DNA from 2 places in the Micromonospora globbae genome. Region 2 is predicted to be linked to the other one. Evidence: predicted binding sites of a transcription regulator. Region 2 holds the regulator's gene; the other holds the start of a gene.
The links. Region 2 encodes HrcA, which represses chaperone genes, less so after heat shock. Its sites were predicted from a motif close to GGTTNGCACNCTCNNNNNGAGNGTGCNAACC; they were not measured.
Positions count from the first base shown of each region.

Region 1: groES (co-chaperone GroES) is a predicted target of HrcA. The motif match lies at 2,149-2,179, and genes of this name have one in related genera.

Region 1 is NZ_CP108084.1:6,373,804-6,377,185, reverse strand. It holds gene groL (chaperonin GroEL) at 1-1,630, opposite strand, end outside; gene groES (co-chaperone GroES) at 1,700-2,014, opposite strand; gene OG994_RS29255 (helix-turn-helix domain-containing protein) at 2,346-3,146, shown strand; gene OG994_RS29250 (DUF397 domain-containing protein) at 3,137-3,328, shown strand; gene OG994_RS29245 (THUMP-like domain-containing protein) at 3,359-3,382, shown strand, end outside.
Region 2 is NZ_CP108084.1:70,794-74,175, reverse strand. It holds gene dnaJ (molecular chaperone DnaJ) at 1-898, opposite strand, end outside; gene hrcA (heat-inducible transcriptional repressor HrcA) at 970-1,992, opposite strand; gene OG994_RS00325 (DUF4870 domain-containing protein) at 2,242-2,916, shown strand; gene hemW (radical SAM family heme chaperone HemW) at 2,957-3,382, opposite strand, start outside.

The DNA.
Region 1 (3,382 bases), 560 kb from region 2:
GCTGGTGGCCGTGGCCGTGCGAGTGGCCGTGCCCACCGGCGGCGGCCGGCTCCGGCTCGGCCGGCTTCTCCACCACGAGGCTCTCCGTGGTGAGCAGCAGACCGGCGATGGAGGCGGCGTTGGCGACCGCGTTGCGGGTGACCTTCACCGGGTCCAGGATGCCGGCCTTGGCCAGGTCGACGTACTCGCCGGTGGCGGCGTTCAGGCCGGTGCCCCACTCGGCGTCGACGACCTTCTGCACCACCACGTAGCCGTCGTGGCCGGCGTTCTGGGCGATCCAGCGCAGCGGCTCGACCAGCGCCTTGCGCACGATCGAGACGCCGACCTTCTCGTCACCGGTGAAGCCGAGGTCGTCGGCGAGCACCGGCAGGATCTGCGCCAGCGCGGCGCCGCCACCGGGCACCGTGCCCTCCTCGACCGCGGCCTTGGTCGCGGCGATGGCGTCCTCGATGCGGTGCTTGCGCTCCTTCATCTCGACCTCGGTAGCCGCGCCCACCTTGATGACCGCGACACCGCCGGAGAGCTTCGCGAGCCGCTCGGAGAGCTTCTCCCGGTCCCACTCCGAGTCGGACGCCTCGATCTCCTTGCGGATCTGGGCGACCCGGTCGGCGACGTCGGAGGACTTGCCGCCGCCGTCGACGATCGTCGTGGTGTCCTTGTCGACGACGACCCGGCGGGCCGAGCCCAGCACCTCCAGGCCGACCTGGTCGAGCTTGTAGCCCAGCTCGGGAGCGATGAGCTCCGCGCCGGTGAGGATCGCCATGTCCTGCAGCATCGCCTTGCGGCGGTCGCCGAAGCCGGGGGCCTTGACCGCGCAGACCTTCAGGGTCTTGCGCAGCGAGTTGACCACCAGGGTGGCCAGGGCCTGGCCCTCGACGTCCTCGGCGATGATGAGCAGCGGCTTGCTGTTCTGCAGGATCTTCTCCAGCAGCGGCAGCAGCTCCTCGATCGCCGAGATCTTCTGCGTGGTGATCAGGATGTACGGGTCCTCCAGGACCGCCTCCTGCGCCTCCGCGTCGGTGACGAAGTTCGGCGAGATGAAGCCCTTGTCGAACTGGAGACCCTCGGTGACCTCCAGCTCGGTGGCGAGGGTGGAGCCCTCCTCGACGGTGATGACGCCGTCGCGGCCGACCTTCTCCATCGCCTCGGCGATCATGTCGCCGATGGTGGCGTCCTGCGCGGAGACCGTCGCGACGTGCGCGATGGACTCCCGGCCGGCCACCTCGACGGCACGGCCCAGCAGGGCCTCGGAGACCTTGCCGGCCGCCGCGTCGATGCCCCGCTTGAGGCCGGTCGGGTTGGCGCCGGCCGCCACGTTGCGCAGGCCCTCACGGACCATCGCCTGGGCCAGCACGGTGGCGGTGGTGGTCCCGTCGCCGGCGACGTCGTTGGTCTTGGTCGCCACCTCCTTGACCAGCTGCGCGCCGAGGTTCTCGTACGGGTTGGTGAGCTCGATCTCCTTGGCGATGGTCACACCATCGTTGGTGATCGTGGGCGCACCAAACTTCTTGTCCAGGACGACGTTGCGCCCGCGCGGGCCGAGGGTGACCTTCACCGCGTCCGCGAGGGCGTTGACACCGTGCTCGAGCAGGTGTCGGGCGTCGTCCGAGAAGCTCAGGATCTTCGCCATGAATGTCCCTTCAAGCGGCGGTGCCCCGGCCCGGCGAGCCGGACCGGGGCAACGACACTGATCGGTTGCTTACTTCTCGATGACCGCGAGGACGTCGCGGGCGGAGAGCACCAGGTACTCCTCGCCGGCGTACTTGACCTCGGTGCCGCCGTACTTCGAGTAGATGACGGTGTCGCCGACCTTGACGTCAACCGGGATCCGGTTGCCCTTGTCGTCGATCCGGCCCGGGCCGACAGCGAGGACGGTGCCCTCCTGCGGCTTCTCCTTGGCGGTGTCGGGGATCACGATGCCCGACGCCGTGGTGGTCTCAGCCTCGTTCGCCTGGACCAGGATCCGGTCCTCGAGCGGCTTGATCGCAACCTTGGTCGCGGTAGTCACGGGCATACCCTCCTGGGGTACTGGTTTCTGTGCCGGCCGGCAGGGCCGACCAGCGTCAATCTGCCACATGCCACCGGGCGGGGCCGTCGTCGCGGGTGCCGGTCCGCCTGGCGTTCAGCGCCCGGGTCAGCGGACCCGGAAGCTGGCACCCTCGGGTTGAGAGTGCTAATCGCAGGTTATGCCGTGGCTAGCACTCCGTCAAGGAGAGTGCCAACGCGCCGGGCCCTCGTGTCGCCACAGTTCCGCCACACGTCACCGCGACACGCCGGGGACCCGTCGCCACACCGTGACGCACCGCCTACGTTCCGGCCCCGTACCGCCGCGCGAAGGGGTTGGAGTGAGCCAGATACCGACAGTGACGTTCCTGCGGAGCCAGCTCCGCCGTGCCCGCCAGGGGCGCGGCCTTAGCCAGGAGGAACTGGGCAGACTGATCAACTACTCGTCGTCGCAGGTGAGCGCGATCGAGACGGGCGACCGCCCGGTCAACCCGGACTACCTGGCCCGGGTCGACGCCGCGCTGGACACCGGCGGCCTCTTCGTCGCCATGCTGGAGCTGATCCGCTTCCACGCCGCGCCGGACTGGTTCCGCCCGTGGGAGGAGATTGAGCGGGAGGCCACCGCGCTGCGCTGGTATGACCCGGCAGTGGTGCCGGGCCTGCTCCAGACCGAGGGGTACGCCCGGGCGATGCTGGGCGTGGGCGGGGAGCTGACCGCCGAGGAGATCGAGGCGCGGGTGGTCGCCCGGCTGGCCCGGCAGTCCCTGCTCACCGGCGATCCGCGACCGCAGCTCGTCGCCGTGCTGGAGGAGCAGGCGCTGCGCCGGCAGGTCGGTGACCGGAGCGTCATGCGCGACCAGATGGCGCACCTGCTGGCCGTCGGCGCCGAGCCGAACGTGCACGTCCGGGTCGTACCGGCCGCAGCCCCCTGGCACGCCGGGCTCAATGGCCCCTTCATCCTGGCCCGGCTCGACGGCGGCGCCGAGCTGGCGCACCTCGACAACCAGCTCCGGGGCCAGACGGTGGACGCCCCTAACGACGTTGCCGCCCTGGGGCGGCGCTGGGAGAGTGTGACGGGTGAGGCGCTGCCACGCAGGCAGTCCGCCCGGCTCATCGAGGAAGTGGCGAAGACATGGACCTGAGCCGCGCCGCCTGGCGCAAGTCATCCCGCAGCAACAGCAACGGCGGCGCCTGCGTCGAGGTCGCCGACAACCTGCCCGGCGTGGTCGCCGTCCGCGACAGCAAGGACCGGACCGGCCCGGTCCTCACCTTCACCCCGGCGAGCTGGCGGGCCTTCGTCGCCGCCACCCCCGGCCGACGCTGACCCCGGCCGGCGGGCCCGGAGAATGGGCGGGTGGACCTCGACCAGCTCGCCGCC
Region 2 (3,382 bases):
CGACGGTCTCCTCGCTGTCCAGCGTCTTGATGGTCAGCCGGGTGCCCAGCGCGGCCGCCGTCATCGGCACCGTGACGCGGCAGTGCAGGTCGTCGCCCTTGCGGGAGTACACGTCGTGCGGGCGCTCGTGGATCTCCACGTAGAGGTCGCCGGCGGTGCCACCGCCCGGACCCACCTCGCCCTGCTGGGCCAGGCGGATCCGCATCCCGTCCTCGACGCCGGCCGGGATCTTCACGGTCAGCGAACGCCGGGTGCGTACCCGGCCGTCGCCCGCGCAGGTCGGGCAGGGGTGCGGGATGGTGGTGCCGTACCCCTGGCAGACGGTGCAGGGCCGGGCGGAGACGACCTGGCCGAGGAAGGTGCGCTGGACCGACTGCACCTCGCCGCGGCCCCCGCACGCCTCGCAGGTGGCCAGGTGGGTGCCCGCGGCGGTTCCCGCGCCGGAGCAGGTGGTGCACAGGACGGCGGTGTCGACGGTGATGGGCGCCTCGACGCCGAACGCGGTCTCGTGCAGGTCCAGTTCCAGGCGCAGGATGGCGTCGGCGCCGGGCCGGGTACGCGGCCGGGGACCGCGCGAGCCGCCGGCGGCGCCGCCGAAGAACGCGTCCATGATGTCCTGGAACCCGACGAACGGACCGGCGCCGCCGGGGCCGCCCGCGCCACCGGGACCGCCGCCGCCCGGAGCGAGCGGGTCGCCGCCGAGGTCGACGATCTGCCGCTTCCGGTCGTCCGAGAGGACCTCGTACGCGGCGTTGATGTCCTTGAACTTCTCCTGGGCCTCCGGGTCCGGATTGACGTCCGGGTGGTACTTGCGCGCCAGCTTGCGGTAGGCGCGCTTGATCTCGTCGTCGGAGGCGTCCCGGCTCACGCCGAGAATGCCGTAGTAGTCCCTGGCCACTGCGTTCCGTGTCCTCATGTTCGTCTCGCGTTGCGCCGGCCGCCGGCGGCAAGCCCGCCGGACGGTACTGCCTAGTTCTGGGCCAGCAGGTCGCCCACGTAGCGTGCCACGGCCCTCACCGTGGCGATGGTGCCGGGGTAGTCCATCCGGGTCGGCCCCAGCACACCGAGACCACCGACGATCGTCGAGCCCGGCCCGTAGCCGGTGCTCACCACGGAGGCGGCGCGCAGGTTGTCGATCTCGTTCTCGTCGCCGATACGGACGCGCATCGTGCTCGGCTCGACCTCGCCGATCAGCTTGAGCAGCACGACCTCCTCCTCGAGGGCCTCGAGGATCGGTCGCAGCGAGCCCTGGAAGTCGAGCAGCCCGCTGCGGGCCAGGTTGGCCGTGCCGGCCAGCGCGATCCGCTCCTCGTGCCGCTCGACCAGCGTCTCCAGCAGCACGCTGGAGAGCGCGGCCATGGCCGGCCGCCGGTCGGGGCTGGCCTCGTCGACCAGCGCCTGCACCAGCGGCGGCGTCTCGGACAGGCGGGTGCCGACCAGCTTCTCGTTGACCAGCCGGCGCATGTCGGTGACGTCGTCGGCGAGGATCGGCGCCGGCATCTCCACGAGCCGCTGCTCGACCCGGCCGGTGTCGGCGATCATGACGAGCATCAGCCGCGTGGTGGAGATCGGCACCAGCTCCAGGTGCCGGACCGACGAGCGGGCGAGGCTCGGGTACTGCACGACGGCCACCTGCCGGGTCAGCTGGGCCAGCAGGCGCACCGTGCGGTGCACCACGTCGTCGAGGTCGACCGCGCCGACCAGGAAGCGCTCGATGGCCCGGCGCTCGGCCGGGCTGAGCGGCTTGACCTTCGACAGGCGGTCGACGAAGAGCCGGTAGCCGCGGTCGGTGGGCACCCGTCCGGCGCTGGTGTGCGGCTGCCGGATGTAACCCTCCTCCTCGAGCACCGCCATGTCGTTGCGGACCGTCGCCGGGGAGACCCCGAGTTGGTGCCGCTCGACCAGCGCTCGGCTGCCGACCGGCTCCTGGGTCGCGACGTAGTCCTCGACGATCGCGCGGAGCACGGCGAGCTTGCGGTCGTCGAGACCCATCCTCCCCACCTCCTACGCGCATCGGCCCCCGGCGCTCGGCACCGCGGGCGGCGTTCCTGGCACTCGACTGTAGCGAGTGCCAGTCTACGTCGGCGGGGCCGCCGACGCGATGATCAACGACGCACCGTCGGTGCGCCCCCGGCCACGTCACGGCGCCCGGCGCCTCCGGTCGCACTCGGCCGAACGGCCGGTCCGACCCGGCGGTGTCGCCCTGGCGTGCCGTTGCGGACGGCCCCTACCGTGACGTCCATGACTGAACCACCTCGCCCTCCCGGCGGTGGTCACCCCGACGATCACCCGTCGGACCCGACCCAGCCGCCGGCAGCACCCGGCCCGTCCGCCGCGGACGAGCCGCCCACCGCACCACTGTCCGGCGCGCCGGGACCGGCTGGCTATCCCCCGCCCGGTGGCTATCCGCCGCCCGCCGGGGACCAGCCGCCGTCCGGCGGCTACCCGCCCCCGGGCGGCAATCCACCCCCGGGCGGCTATCCCCCACCGGGCGGGTACCCGCCGCCGGGCCCCGGCTACCCGCCGCCGGGAGCGGGCTACCCGGCCGGCGGCTACGGCCCGCCCGCCGGTTACGCCAACAACGAGGACAAGACGTGGGCCCTGGTCGCCCACTTCGGCGGTGCCGTCGGCGCCCTGATCAGCTTCGGCCCGCTCGGCTTCGTCGGCCCGCTGATCGCCTACCTGGCCCGCGGGCAGCAGTCCCCGACCGTACGGGCGCACGCGGTGGCCGCGCTGAACTTCCAGATCCTGTGGTCGGCCATCGCCTTCGTCCTGCTCTTCGTGAGCTGGTGCCTGCTGTTCCTGCCGAGCATCGCCGTCGTGGTGATCCAGATCGTGTTCGGCATCGTCGCCGGCATGCGGGCCAACGAGGGCACGACCTACCGCTACCCGATGTCGGCGAGCTTCATCAAGTGACCCCGGTCGGCCGCTCCCCCGGCCGGCCGGAGCCCGGCCGTTAGGGAAGCAGGTCCCGGACGACGGCGTCGGCCAGGAGCCGGCCGCGCAGGGTGAGCACGGCGCGGCCGGCCGCGTACTCGGCCGGGGCCAGCAGACCGTCGGCGAGCGCCCGCTCCGCGCCGGCCCGCCCGGCGGGATCCAGCGCGTCCAGCGGCAGCCCCGACACGAGACGCAGGCGCAGCATCACGTCCTCCATGTGGGCCTCGTCCGGGGTGAGCACCTCCCGGGCGAGGCCGGGCGAGCGCCCCTCCGCGAGCCGCTGGGCGTACGCCGCCGGGTGCTTGACGTTCCACCAGCGCACCCCGCCGACGTGGCTGTGCGCCCCCGGCCCGAGCCCCCACCAGTCGCCGCCGGTCCAGTAGAGCAGGTTGTGCCGGCAGCGGGCGGCCGGCGTGCGCGCCCAGTTGGAGACCTCGTACCAGGA